DNA from 2 places in the Rahnella sp. PAMC25617 genome. Region 2 is predicted to be linked to the other one. Evidence: predicted binding sites of a transcription regulator. Region 2 holds the regulator's gene; the other holds the start of a gene.
What was found. The regulator LexA, encoded in region 2, represses DNA repair genes until DNA is damaged. The targets are predictions, from matches to a motif close to TNCTGTATGTACATACAGNA.
Positions count from the first base shown of each region.

Region 1: the regulator LexA is predicted to act here: its motif matches at 4,345-4,364, upstream of dinB (DNA polymerase IV).

Region 1 is NZ_JBOCUM010000003.1:486,109-493,671, reverse strand. Features, by position in the region: gene fadE (acyl-CoA dehydrogenase FadE) at 1-1,756, opposite strand, end outside; gene lpcA (D-sedoheptulose 7-phosphate isomerase) at 2,026-2,607, shown strand; gene ACM615_RS04400 (class II glutamine amidotransferase) at 2,634-3,401, shown strand; gene dpaA (peptidoglycan meso-diaminopimelic acid protein amidase) at 3,372-4,097, opposite strand; gene dinB (DNA polymerase IV) at 4,379-5,470, shown strand; gene pepD (beta-Ala-His dipeptidase) at 5,546-7,006, opposite strand; gene gpt (xanthine phosphoribosyltransferase) at 7,300-7,563, shown strand, end outside.
Region 2 is NZ_JBOCUM010000013.1:209,060-216,622, reverse strand. Features, by position in the region: gene pgi (glucose-6-phosphate isomerase) at 1-552, shown strand, start outside; gene psiE (phosphate-starvation-inducible protein PsiE) at 804-1,211, shown strand; gene ubiC (chorismate lyase) at 1,301-1,840, shown strand; gene ubiA (4-hydroxybenzoate octaprenyltransferase) at 1,882-2,748, shown strand; gene plsB (glycerol-3-phosphate 1-O-acyltransferase PlsB) at 2,847-5,330, opposite strand; gene ACM615_RS17180 (diacylglycerol kinase) at 5,461-5,829, shown strand; gene lexA (transcriptional repressor LexA) at 5,949-6,557, shown strand; gene dinF (MATE family efflux transporter DinF) at 6,856-7,563, shown strand, end outside.

The DNA.
Region 1 (7,563 bases), on a different contig from region 2:
GGTTGGCGCTCAGACGGTTGATGTGCTGATAGTAACGCGCCGTTTTATCGTTAACCGGTGTATCGCTGGTGCGACCGCCGGTCAGACCGAGCCAGAAGCTGCGCATATTGTTACTGCCGACATGGCCGATGTGTCCGAAGAGTGCACGGTCGAAATCAACCAGATCGTTTTTCTCAGCCGCCGCCATTTCACGCAGAACATAAGGATGGCAGCGGATCGCGCCCTGACCGAAGATGATCATGCTGCGGGTCAGAATGTTGGCACCTTCCACGGTAATCGCAATTGGCGCGCCCTGATAAGAACGGGCCACAAAGTTGCTGGTGCCGAGCATAATGCCTTTACCGCCTGTGATATCCATCGCATCCATCACGGCGCGCTGGCCGCGGTGAGTACAGTGGTATTTCACGATAGCCGACAGCACCGCCGGTTTTTCGCCGAGCATAATGCCGTTGGTAATCAGGGTTGCAGCGGCGTCCATCACATAAGCGTTACCGGCAATGCGTGCCAGCGGTTCTTCGATGCCTTCCATTTTGCCGATAGGCAGTTTGAACTGACGGCGGATATAGGCATATGCGCCAGTCGCCAGCGCCAGAGATTTCAGGCTACCCGTGGAGTTAGACGGCAGGGTAATACCACGACCCACAGACAGACATTCCACCAGCATACGCCAGCCCTGACCGGCCATTTTCGGGCCGCCAATGATGTAGTCGATCGGCACGAAAATATCGTGGCCGCGCGTCGGACCGTTCTGGAACGGCACGTTCAGCGGGAAGTGACGATGACCAATTTCGACACCGGCGGTGTCGGTTGGGATCAGCGCACAGGTAATGCCCAGTTCGGTTTCGTTGCCGAGCAGATGATCGGGATCTCTCAGTTTAAACGCCAGACCCAGCACGGTGGCGATAGGGGCCAGCGTGATGTATCGCTTGTTCCAGGTCAGACGCATACCGAGGACTTCTTTACCCTGCCACTGGCCTTTACAGACGATACCGAAATCCGGAATAGCGCCGGCATCAGAACCCGCTTCCGGGCTGGTCAGGGCGAAACAAGGGATTTCAAGACCTTCGGCCAGACGCGGCAGATAGTGATCTTTCTGCTCCTGTGTGCCGTAATGTTGCAACAATTCGCCCGGGCCGAGGGAGTTCGGCACACCGACGGTGATCGCCAGAATACCGGATACACCGGCCAGTTTTTGCAACACACGTGCCTGAGCGTAAGCGGAGAATTCCAGGCCGCCGTATTCTTTCTTAATGATCATCGCGAAGAAGCGATGTTCTTTCAGATACGCCCACAGTTCAGGCGGCAAATCTGCCAGTTCATGGGTTATCTGGAAATCATTCGCCATGCGACAGGCTTCTTCAACCGGCCCGTCAATAAAGCGCTGCTCTTCTTCGGTCAGTTGCTGTTCAGGGTAATCCTGCAATTTTTTCCAGTCAGGCTTACCGCCAAACAGATCGCCTTCCCACCAGGTCGTCCCGGCTTCAATGGCTTCTTTTTCCGTACGTGACATGGCCGGCATCACTTTACGGAAGGTGCGCAGGGCAGGGGCTGAGAACAATGAACGACGCAGGGCAGGAATATTGAACGGCAGCAAAATGATCGCCAGCGGCACCAGAAGCCACAGCGTCCACAAATTAATGGCACCCATGGCAGCGGTAAACGCCAGTAAAATCAGGCTGCTAAGGGCAAGATTGACCTTGTGGTAGAACAACACACCAAGGATCACGACAAATGCAACAATGCTAAGAACCATCATAGTAAAGCTCCTGAGTAGTAGGAGGTCTGACCTGTTGTAGGGATACAATGGTTTTAGTTCATGCTCATTTCTTTATCAATGTGTTTACATACTAATTACAACGCAGCTCACAAACCGGCCGCACGAAGCGTCAAAAATAGAAACTATCGGAATCATTACCGCTTCATTGCTTCTCGCTGTTTCGGCTTTCCGTTAAACTGCACAGCGGAACGTTTTATTGCTATCGGCCGTGCGTAAACCGGCTGCAAATGGACATAAAAGAGGCTGCTATGTACCAGGATATTATCCGTACTGAACTGAACGAAGCTGCTGATACGCTGAATAAATTCATCAGCGATCCGGCAAATATTGAGTCTATTCAACGTGCAGCAGTGCTGCTGGCAGATTCATTCAAAGCGGGTGGGAAAGTGATTTCCTGCGGCAACGGCGGTTCACATTGTGACGCCATGCATTTCGCGGAAGAGCTGACAGGCCGTTATCGTGAAAACCGTCCGGGCTATCCGGCGATTGCCATTTCTGACGTCAGCCACATCTCCTGCGTCGGCAACGATTTCGGTTACGAATACATTTTCTCTCGTTACCTGGAAGCCGTTGGCCAGAAAGGTGACGTTCTGCTGGGGATCTCCACTTCCGGCAATTCTGGTAACGTGATCAAAGCTATCGAAGCTGCCCGCGCTAAAGGCATGAAAGTCATTACCCTGACCGGTAAAGATGGCGGCAAAATGGACGGCTCAGCCGACGTGGAAATCCGCGTTCCGCACTTTGGTTTCGCTGACCGCGTGCAGGAAATCCACATTAAAGTGATTCATATCCTGATTCTCTTAATCGAAAAAGAGATGGTCAAGGCATAAGATTTTTGCCGTAAAGGAGGCAGGTGATGTGCGAATTGCTCGGGATGAGCGCTAACGTCCCTACTGATATTTGTTTCAGTTTCAGTGGATTAGTGCAGCGCGGTGGCGGGACTGGTCCGCATAAAGACGGCTGGGGCATTACCTTTTATGAAGGCAATGGCTGTCGTACTTTTAAAGATCCGACGCCAAGTTTTAATTCGCCCATTGCCCGCCTTGTTCAGGAATATCCGATCAAATCCTGCGCGGTGATTTCTCATATTCGTCAGGCAAACCGTGGCGAAGTGGCGCTGGAAAATACCCATCCGTTTACCCGCGAACTGTGGGGACGCAACTGGACTTACGCGCACAACGGCCAGCTTCGCGGTTACCGCCAGCTGGATACCGGCACGTTGCGCCCTGTCGGTCAGACAGACAGTGAATACGCTTTTTGCTGGTTGCTGCATAAACTCACCCAACGTTATCCGCGCCGCCCTGCAAGCTGGCCGCCGGTGTTTCGCTATATCGCGTCGCTGGCTGATGAGTTACGGCAGAAAGGGGTGTTTAACATGTTGCTGTCGGACGGCAATTTCGTGATGGCATACTGCTCGACGAATTTGCACTGGATCACGCGGCGGGCACCTTTCGGAAAGGCAACGTTGTTGGATCAGGATGTGGAAATTGATTTTCAGCAGCAGACGACACCGAATGATGTCGTCACCGTGATTGCCACGCAACCGCTAACCGCAAACGAAACCTGGAACAAGATTGCCCCAGGTGAGTTCGCGTTATTTCATCGGGGCGAACGCCAGCTGTGAGGACAGCGGGGTGTTAGACAACGGCTGCAGCACTTCATATTTACCGTCAGTAACCACAACATTCGGTGGCTGATGGTGTTTCTCAAAGTACGCATATCCCGGCTGCAACTGGCTCCAGAAGCTGTAGTAGCTTGAGTTTTTGTGTGCTTTCATGTTGGCATCGGTCATTTTGAACGGATAAATGCTGATCTGCAGATTACGTTGCCCGAACTGGAATGCCGCCTGCACATAGGTAAAGATTTCGTCCATGTAGCCGTCGGTCATGGCGTAGCAACCGATAGACTTACAGTTTCCGTGGATCATCAGATACTTACCCGAATAGCCCTGCGAGATGTCGTAAGCATTGGGGAAACCGATGTTGATGGCGCGATAAAAGCGGCTGTCAGGTTTCAGGTGGTGAATATCCACGTTGTAGAAACCTTCCGGGCTTTTGAAATCACCTTCGCGACGTTTATTTCCCAAACCGCCAGAAAAATCGCAGATGCCGTAACTGCCGATCAGACGAAATTCGCCGTCGAGCTGGGCATACAATTCGAGTTTACGTTCTTGTTTGAAGATCTGGATATAAACCGGAGCGCCTAACAATTGCTTTTTAAGCGTCGCGTTGACCGGGACAGCATCGCTGGCCACGGCGTAATTTGCTGTAAATAAAGGCAAACTGAGGAGCATCGCAAGAAACAGCGCGATTCTGATCATTCTAAATCCTGCTTGGTAATAATGTCGATTATTTTGTCTACAGCGGAACTGCCTGTAAGACCGCCACTGATTTTCTTCTTATGTACTGCCTGTCTGAAACGATGCCATATTAATACTGATTAATTTTTTAGCAATCACCAAATAATGAATAATGAATTTCACAATCGGAAATTTATTACCTTGCCATGAATGGTGATTAATTAAGCGAAATTAACCAACATTTTCTGTGTTGGAAATCTCCACACTCAACTGTATACTTATACAGTCATTGGGGGAGGGCTATGCGTAAAATCATTCATGTGGATATGGACTGCTTTTTCGCGGCCGTCGAAATGCGCGACGATCCTTCTCTGCGCGATATTCCAATCGCTATCGGCGGCAGTCGTGACCGCCGTGGCGTCATCAGTACCGCCAATTATCCTGCCCGCAAATTTGGCGTACACAGCGCAATGCCTACCGGCATGGCCCTGAAACTGTGCCCGCATCTGAAAGTCATTCCCGGCAGAATGGACGCCTATAAAGAAGCGTCAAACCACATTCGTGAAATCTTCGCGCGTTATACGCCATTGATTGAACCGTTGTCACTCGATGAAGCTTATCTGGATGTTTCCGACGCCACCCAATGCAATGGTTCCGCCACGCTTATCGCCGCTGAAATTCGTCAGGCCATTTTCGATGAAATCAATCTGACGGCTTCTGCGGGCATTGCGCCGATAAAATTTCTGGCAAAAATCGCCTCAGACCTGAATAAACCCAACGGCCAGTTTGTGATTACGCCCGATAAAGTGGACGCGTTTTTACAAGATTTGCCGCTGAGTAAAATCCCCGGCGTCGGCAAAGTCACCGCCCAGCGGTTGCAGGAGCAGGGGTTGATCACCTGCGGTGATGTACAGCGTTACGATCTGGCGAAACTGCTCAAACGCTTTGGCAAGTTTGGACGCGTGTTGTGGGAACGCTGTCAGGGGATTGATGAGCGCGAGATTTCCCCCGAGCGGTTGCGTAAATCCGTCGGTGTGGAACGTACGCTGGCCGAAGATATTCACAGCTGGGAAGAGTGCGTGGCGCTGATCGAACGTTTGTACCCCGAACTGCAAACGCGCTTAAGCCGCGTCAGCCCGGATCTGCGCATTGCGAGACAGGGTGTAAAACTCAAATTTCATGATTTCCAGCAGACCACGCAGGAGCACGTGTGGCCGGTGCTGAATAAAGAAGATTTACTGAAAGTCGCGCGTGATGCCTGGGAACAGCGGCGTGGCGGAAGGGGAGTCAGGCTGGTGGGGTTACATGTGACGTTGCAAGATCCGCAGATAGAGCGGCAGCTTCTTTTGGATTTGAGCTCCCCCCCTACGAAGTCTCTTGATCAGGAGATCTGATCAAGAGACAGTCGCAGGGGAGGGAGCAAAACGATTTATCTTGAGCTTTCCCCTTCGCAGGGGATCGATCGAGTATTAACCGCGTTCAGGAATCGCTTTCAGCAGGGCCGTCAGCAGTTTCCAGTACAGCTCGACGCTGGCAATTTCAACCTGCTCATCCGGCGAGTGCGGGCCGGTGATGGTTGGCCCGATGGAAACCATGTCCATGTCCGGGTACGGTTTTTTGAACAGACCGCATTCCAGACCGGCGTGGATCACCATGATGTTCGGGGTTTTATTGAACAGCGTCTGGTAAGTTTCACGCACCAGCGTCATCACCGGTGAGCTTGGCTCAGGTTTCCAGCCAGGGTAGCTGCCTTTTGCCAGACTTTTCGCGCCAGCCAGTTCACTCAGTGAATTAAGCATGCTGACCACATATTCTTTGCCGCTGTCGATAAGAGAACGGATCAGACTGTTGATCGCTACTTCGTCATCTTTCATGGTGACAACACCGACGTTCAGCGAGGTTTCTACCACGCCTTTCACGTCATCACTCATGCGGATCACGCCGTTTGGCGTCGCGTTCAGCAGGGCAAGGAATTTACCCTGAGTTTCTGCGGTCAGCGCTTTCGCGTTGCTTTCAGCCGCTTCTGCCACCAGAGCAATTTTCTTCTCAACCGCTGACAGTTCGAACTGAATGGTCGCCAGGAATTCCTGTGCTGCCGCTTTCAGTGCGTCTGTTTTATCCGCAGCAACGGCCAGAGTTGCAATCGCTTCACGCGGGATGGCGTTACGCAGTGTGCCGCCGGTGAAATCCAGCAGACGCAGGCCCAGTGTCTCGGCGTTGTCTGCCAGGAAACGCGCCAGCAGTTTGCTTGCGTTACCCAGACCTAAATGGATATCAGCGCCGGAGTGGCCGCCTTTCAGTCCCTTCAGGGTCAGCTTCAGCGTCGTGAAACCAGCCGGAACCGCTTCACGGCTCAGTGGCAGTGTGGCGGTAAAATCAATGCCGCCGGCGCAACCCATGTAGATTTCGCCTTCGGTTTCTGAATCGGTGTTGATCAGGATTTCAGACTGTAACCAGTCTGGTTGCAGGCCGAATGCGCCTGCCATGCCGGTTTCTTCGGTCATGGTCAGCAGCACTTCCAGCGGACCGTGCTCTACGCTGTCATCAGCCAGAACCGCCAGCGCGGACGCCATGCCGATGCCATTGTCAGAACCCAGCGTGGTGCCGCGGGCTTTTACCCAACCGTCTTCGATGAACGGCTGGATCGGATCTTTAGTGAAATCATGAACGGTATCGTTGTTTTTCTGCGGCACCATATCGAGGTGCGCCTGCAGGGCAACGGCTTTGCGGTTTTCCATGCCTTTCGTGGCCGGTTTACGCAGCAAAATGTTGCCGACTTCATCACGCTCAGCGTGGATACCCTTTTCCTGTGCCCATTCAACGATGTGTTTTGCCAGTTCTTCTTCATGATAAGAAGGGTGCGGAATTGAACAGATTTTGGCAAAAATATCCCACAACGGTTGTGGCGAAAGCTGAGACAGTTCAGACACTATAAGTCTCCTGTAACAGTCAGCTCATTCAGGCTCCGTTTGCAGGGGAACTGATTGAGATGCTGTAGGTTTAAGGTTAAGTAATCCCCGCCAGACTGTGTGGCGAGTGGCCTGACAGAATATCACTTAATCTTAACCTGTGCGCGGGGACGGGGAGAAATTCCGGGTTTTTTGGGGCGCTTTGACCAGATAATCGCTGGTTTTTGTGAGACGGACTCACTATAATCTCGCGCAACCTTTTTTCCCCCCATTATTTATTTAGAAGCCGTTAATTCACTGGCTGGGACACCTTTATGAGCGAAAAATACGTTGTAACCTGGGACATGCTGCAAATCCACGCCCGCACCATGGCTAAACGCCTGCTGCCGGCAGAACAATGGAAAGGCATTATTGCCGTCAGCCGTGGCGGTCTGGTCCCTGCAGCGTTGCTGGCTCGCGAGCTGTGCATCCGCCATGTCGATACCGTGTGTATCTCCAGCTACGACCATGATAATCAGCGCGAAATGCAAGTGCTGAAACGCGCAGAAGGCGACGGTGAAGGCTTCATCGTGATCGAC
Region 2 (7,563 bases):
AACCCGGTAGATTACCAGACGGGCCCGATCATCTGGGGCGAACCAGGCACCAACGGGCAGCACGCGTTCTATCAGCTGATCCACCAGGGAACCAAAATCATCCCTTGTGACTTCATCGCGCCGGCCATCAGCCATAACCCGCTGAGCGATCACCACGCGAAACTGCTGTCTAATTTCTTCGCCCAGACAGAAGCGCTGGCGTTCGGTAAATCTCTGGATGTCGTCGAGAAAGAATTCGCCGATCAGGGTAAAAAACCGGAAGACGTTAAACACGTTGCACCGTTCAAAGTGTTCGAAGGTAACCGTCCGACCAACTCTATCCTGCTGCGTGAAATCACGCCTTACAGCCTGGGTGCGTTGATCGCGATGTACGAGCATAAAATCTTTACTCAGGGCGTTATCCTGAATATCTACACCTTCGACCAATGGGGCGTAGAACTGGGCAAACAGCTGGCAAACCGTATCCTGCCAGAGCTGGAAGACGACAAAGATGTTACCGGTCACGACAGCTCGACTAACGGTTTGATTAACCGCTTTAAAAACTGGCGCTAATCCCTCGTCATCCTTCGCGCTGACCCGGCGTTGGCTGCTTTCACGAATCCCGGTCACATACTTGCGTATGCTCCCGGGAGTTCACTCAGTTGCCGCCTGGATGCAGCACGAATGATTTAGAGGGACGGGCCAAAATATTTCTAAATAAAAGGGTTAGCCTTCACCGGCTGACCCTTTTTTAATGCTCGTTTTCTGGTGCGGACTCTGTGGTATTCTGCGGGTATTCATAACAAAAGTGGGATGTAGATCACATGGCAGGATCAAAACGCGCAATGATGATATCCGTCATTATGCAGCGAATCTTGAACGTTTTCTTATTGGGACTGGCCGCGATCCTGATGATTTTTATCGGGCGCGAAACTTATCATCTGGCGATGGTGTTGTTCGTGAATAACGACCAGTCTTCATCGTATTTACTGATAGAGGGGATTGTCATTTACTTCCTCTATTTCGAGTTTATTGCACTGATTATCAAATACTTTTCATCGGGCTATCACTTCCCGTTGCGCTATTTTATTTACATCGGTATCACCGCGATTATCCGTCTGATTATCGTCGACCACAAAAGTCCTTATGACACGCTGGTTTACGCCTGTGCGATCCTCGTGCTGGTCGTGACGCTGTTCCTGGCTAACGGCGAACGTTTGCGCCGCGAATAAAACAGGCCATTACTGACCCGCATTCATGCGCTAGAATGCGGGGCAGATAATTCATTGGAGGTATGAATACCTTCATTACGGAGCCGTTGATGTCTGATTCCCATTCCCCCGAACAATCCCCGATCCACTGGTTTGACGATCCCTCGCAGGTACCTGCAGATGTCGCCGACTGGCTGATGGAAATGGGATCCATGACCCGCCGGTTCGAAAAGCAGGGTGTTACCGTCACCGTGAAGCCGCAAAACGAATGTTTTGTCAGCCGCGAGGAACTGGGTGAAAGCGAAGCACAGCAGTTGCCGGAAAGTGCCCGTTACTGGATCCGCGAAATTGTGCTGTTTGGCGATGCCGAACCCTGGCTGCTGGGCCGCACGGTCATTCCTGAAGAAACGCTGACCGGGCCAGACCTGGCGCTGGTCGATTTAGGTACGGTGCCGCTCGGACGCTATCTGTTTAGCGGCAACAACCTGACCCGTGATTACATTCTTTTAGGGCAATTGCAGAGTGAACAGGGTGATTTATGGGCGCGTCGTTCCCGCCTGCGGCTTTCAGACAAACCGCTTCTGCTGACGGAAATTTTCCTGCCGGACTCGCCGGTGCATCGCCCCGAGGGTAAAGTGAGCAAGGCATGAGCCAGACTAATCAACAAGGAGAACAGAGAGTGTCAGGAAGTATGACTCAGGGCACATGGCGTGATTACTGCCGCCTGATGCGTATTGATAAACCTATCGGCTCGCTGTTGCTGCTGTGGCCAACATTATGGGCATTGTGGGTGGCCGGTGGTGGAATGCCATCTGCTAAGATTTTGCTGGTGTTCGTGCTGGGCGTTTTCTTTATGCGTGCAGCCGGTTGCGTGGTGAACGACTACGCAGACCGCAAATTTGACGGTCATGTAAAACGGACCGCGAACCGTCCGCTGCCAAGCGGTGCGATTACTGGCAAGCAGGCGAAAATGCTTTTTGTCGGGCTGGTGCTGGTGTCCTTCCTGCTGGTTCTCCTGCTCAACCGCATGACCATTTTGCTGTCTCTGGCCGGGCTGGCGCTGGCATGGATTTATCCGTTTATGAAGCGGGTCAGCCATCTGCCGCAGGTCGTTTTGGGCGCGGCGTTTGGCTGGGCAATTCCGATGGCGTACGCGGCGGTAAGCGAAAGCGTACCGCTCAGCTGCTGGCTGATGTTTGCCGCCAATATCTGCTGGACGGTGGCTTACGATACGCAATATGCCATGGTGGATCGCGATGATGATTTGAAAATCGGCGTGAAGTCGACAGCGATTTTGTTTGGTCGTTTTGACACGCTGATTATCGGCCTGCTGCAACTTGCCACACTGCTTCTGATGGGATTTGTGGGACATTTTTCACAACTTGGCGCACCGTTCTACTGGTCGCTGCTGCTGGCCGCTGCGCTGTTTATGCATCAGCAAAAGCTGATCGCTAAACGCGAACGCGATGCCTGTTTCCTGGCTTTCCGTCAAAACAACTATGTCGGACTGGTGCTGTTCCTCGGCATTCTGATGAGCTTATCAGCGTTCAGTTTCTAAGATTTCCAGACCTTGGATGGCATCCATAAAAAACGCCCGGACTCTGTAAAAAGTCCGGGCGTTTTGTTTTACCGCCCGCTGGCGTGCGCTAATAGCGGTTAATGATCGGTATCGCGCACATCCATCTTCGGCTCAGCCGGTGGCTCTGTCGGTTGCGGCAGCTCAGAAGGCATTCCCGCACTCTCGATCGTCAGCTTGATATCCGGCGTCATCAGATCACTGAGCATGATGTAAATCTCACGCGTTTGTTCCTGAATCGCATCACCGGTGTCACTGATATAACCCTCAGCGCGCAGTGTGCCGACCAGCGTTGAGAACACCGCTTTGTCGAAGAATTCAGGTGCATTGATACCGTGTAATACGGACAAACGCTGCGCCATAATCCGGCTCTCTTTCTCCAGCGCACCGCGGTTGATGCTTGGATTATTGGTGAGCAGCGAGAAAGTAATGGCATAGCGTTGCAGCGTTTCACGCACACCTGCGGCCAGCAGTTGCAGGGTACGGATACGTGCCGGGTTCAGCGTCAGTTCATCATCTTCCAGATGAATGATTTGCTGACGTGCCAGTTCCAGCGTCAGAACATCCAGCACCTGCGGCAGCTCTGACTTATCGAAATGCATAAACAGTTCTGCTTTGAGCATCGGGTAAATCAGTTCCACCTGACGCAGTAATTCTGCGCGGGTGACCTGACGGTGATGCATCACGATGCTTGAAATCAGCGACGGCAACACCAGCATATGGTGGATATTGTTGCGGTAATACGTCATCAGAACAGCCTGCTCGCGCGGCAGAACGATGATGTCACCGATGTTGTCTTTCTCGACCTGGAACTTGTTCATGTTCAGCGCGTGATCGAGTAGCTGATCGGCGGTCAGATCAGGCACCGTCGAATCCGCGTTATACGGCACGTTACGCAGCAGTTGCAGATAGCAGTCGATTTGCTCGGTCAGCTGTTCACGGGTCAGTGAACGCTGACGGGATGCCAGCAGCGCGGTACAACACAGGTTCATGGCGTTAGCCGCGGCTGAGTTGTTAATACGCACCATAATCTGCTCTGCCAGATCCTGCACCGTTGGCGTCAGCCAGCTCGGACGCTGCGCTTCGATTGGGTCGATCGCTTCACGCCAGGTAGGTACGTTCTGGTTCAGGTAAGTGGTCAGATGCAGTGGCTCGCCGAAATTCACATAACCCTGACCGAGGTTGCGCAGCTTGCGCAGCCCGTTCAGCATCTGCGTCAGGCTTTCTTTCTCTTTGGTCGCACCGCGTAATTCTTTGGCGTACGTGCCCACTTCCATCACGTGCTCATAACCGATGTAAATCGGCACTAACGTAATCGGACGTGAACCGCCGCGCAGCATGGCCTGAATGGTCATCGCCAGCGTACCGGTTTTCGGTTCCAGCAGACGTCCGGTTCGTGAACGGCCACCTTCCACAAAGTATTCGACCGAATAACCGCGGCTGAACAACTCGCCCAGATATTCGCGGAAAACAGTGGAATAAAGCTTGTTGCCCTTAAAGGTACGACGGATGAAGAACGCACCCAGACGACGGAAAATCGGACCGGCTGGCCAGAAATTCAGGTTGATACCGGCAGCGATATGCGGCGGCACCAGCCCCTGGTGATAGAGCACGTAAGACAGCAGCAGGTAATCCATATGGCTGCGGTGGCAGGGCACATACACAATTTCCTGACCATCAAGCGCCAGCTGACGGACACGTTCAGCATTGTTGACGTTGATGCCTTTATACAAGCGGTTCCACGTCCAGCTCAGCACGCGGTCTGACAGACGCACTGCCTCATAAGAGAAGTTCGCCGCGATTTCTTCCATCAGCGCGATAGCATTCTGCTGGGCTTTTTCGTGGGAAATTTTCTTGCTGCGGGCTTCGTCTTCGATCGCTTTTTCGATGGCTTTGGAAGCCAGCAATTTATTGAATAAATCCTGACGAGCCGGAAGACGCGGGCCGACCGCTGCCAGACGCTGGCGGGAGAAATGCATACGCGCCACGCGTGCCAGTTTCTGAGCGATGGTTTTGTCGGTGCCGTGCTCTGTCGCCATATAGCGCAGGGAAACGGTATTGGAGAAACGGACAAAACTGTCACGTCCGAGCCACAAGACGGCAAAGAATTTCTGGATGCCATTCAGTACGCGCAGATGCGGCGTATCATCCTGACCTTCACGGCCCGGCGCACGGCCAAACATCACGGAAACCGGCAGCATCTGAATGTCTAAATCCGGATTGTTGCGGTGCAAATCCAGATAGTCGTGGAACAGCTTTACGGATTCCTGCTTCGGCGTGTAATACGAGAACACGCGCGGGCCTTCAGCAATGAAAACATGGCTTGGCAGCAGCGTTCCGTCGATTTCCAGCGGAATAAGGGGATCGGGCAGATTCTCTGCCAGACATTGCGCACGCAACGTCAGCAAGTCTGCTTTGGAGTTGTAAGGCAATACGTACAAAATCGGGCGCGTCGGGTCCAAATGCAACTCGGTAACCGGATCTGAAGGTATGACCTTGCTCTTTACCAGCAATGAGAGTGGTAAATTCAATAATGTGTAATAAAGTCTACGCCAACCTGACATAAAAACGTGAAGCCTCTTGTTAGCCATTTCGCCGCAAGGATACCAGAAAGATCCGTGGAGATCTGTGGTCATATAAAAGCTAAAATACGGCACACTTTTAAGGACAACCCTTCAAGGATCAGTACCCGAAATGGCGAACCAAGTCACTGGATTTACCCGAATTTATAAAGCGGCCGGATATTCCTGGAAAGGATTGAAAGCCGCATGGCAGAACGAAGCGGCTTTTCGCCAGGAAGCCAGCGTGGCTATCCCGTTAATTTTGTTATCTTTCTGGCTCGATGTCAGCACGGTTGAACGCATTTTGCTTGTAAGCTCCGTGATGCTGGTCTGCGTCACCGAGTTGCTCAACAGTGCGGTGGAATGCGCGATTGACCGTATCGGCCCTGAGTTTCACGTGCTCTCAGGGCGGGCAAAAGATATCGGTTCTGCTGCCGTACTTCTGACCATCATATTGGCGATTTTTGTCTGGGTCAGTATCTTTTGGCCGCGATGGTTCTGATCTGGAATCTGTATTCCAGGAATCACCGTTATGCCCTGTTTTTATTCAATCTTAGGTTTTCATTGACCGTTTAGCTGTATATACTCACAGCAAGACTGTATAAACAACCAGGGGGCGGAATGAAAGCTTTAACGACCAGACAACAAGAGGTCTACGACCTTATTCGCGATCATATCTCCACCACCGGTATGCCACCGACTCGCGCAGAGATTGCATCGCGTCTGGGTTTCCGTTCTCCCAATGCGGCGGAAGAACACCTGAAAGCGCTGGCACGTAAAGGCGTTATCGAGATTGTCTCCGGTGCATCTCGTGGTATCCGTCTGCTGATGGAAGAAGAAGAAGGTTTACCGCTGATCGGCCGCGTTGCCGCCGGTGAGCCGCTGCTGGCACAGCAACATATCGAAGGGCATTATCAGGTTGATCCGGCGATGTTCAAGCCGAGCGCCGATTTCCTGCTGCGCGTCAGCGGGATGTCGATGCGTGATATCGGTATCCTCGACGGCGATTTGCTGGCCGTACATAAAACGCAGGACGTGCGTAACGGCCAGGTTGTCGTGGCGCGTATCGATGATGAAGTCACCGTGAAACGCCTGAAAAAGCAGGGCAGCGTGGTGCAGTTATTGCCTGAGAACAGCGAATTCCAGCCGATCGTGGTGGATTTACGCGAACAGAATTTCAGCATTGAAGGGCTAGCCGTAGGCGTCATCCGTAACGGCAACTGGATCTGACCTTCGTACTTCGAGCTGCAGACGCGTTGGCTGCGTGCGTTTACCCGAATCACTGACTCATGTCAGCTCATCGGGACTCTCTTACTTGCTGCCTTCCTGCAACTCGAATTACTCGGTCAGAAATTGCTGAGTCAGAAATTGCTGTGTCAGATAGAGAAGACTACAACTAATTGAATATGGATGGCGGCCGCCTCTGGCATCCATGTAAATTCAAAGAGAAATGCGTTTCTCTCATCATCGCCCCTTTCGGGGCGATGTCATTTTAGGCATAACCTGAACCTCCGGCATGAGATTCTCTATGCAACATCATTCCCTGCGACAATCATTCAAAAATACCTTTCTAAGCCCCGCGGATAAAGCACTCTGGACCCTGGCGTTACCGATGATTTTTTCCAATATCACGGTGCCTCTTCTTGGTCTGGTCGATACCGCAGTGATCGGTCATCTCGACAGTGCCGATTATCTCGGTGGTGTGGCGGTTGGTTCGATGGTCACGACTTTCCTCTTCATGATGCTGCTGTTTCTGCGCATGAGCACCACCGGCATGACCGCACAGGCGCTGGGCGCAAAAGACAATCAGTTGCTGGCACGTGCTTTTGTGCAGCCCTTTTTGCTGGCGGTGCTGGCCGGTGTCGTCATTCTGTTATTTCGCCATCCGCTGATGGAGCTGGCGTTTCATGTCGTGGGTGGCAGTCAGTCGGTGCTGGAACAGGCGAGGCTGTTTATCGAAATCCGCTGGTATAGTGCGCCTGCTTCTCTGGCGAATCTGGTGATCCTCGGCTGGTTGCTGGGGATCCAGTATATTCGCGGGCCGGTGATTTTGCTGATCGCGGGAAATCTGCTGAATATTATCCTGGATATCTGGCTGGTAATGGGGCTGGGGCTGAACGTACGTGGTGCGGCGATGGCAACTGCCAGTGCAGAGTATTTCACGTTGTTCATCGGGCTGTATTTTGTCTGGCGTGTCATGAAACGACGCGGTATCACCGGTTCAGAAATCACCGGT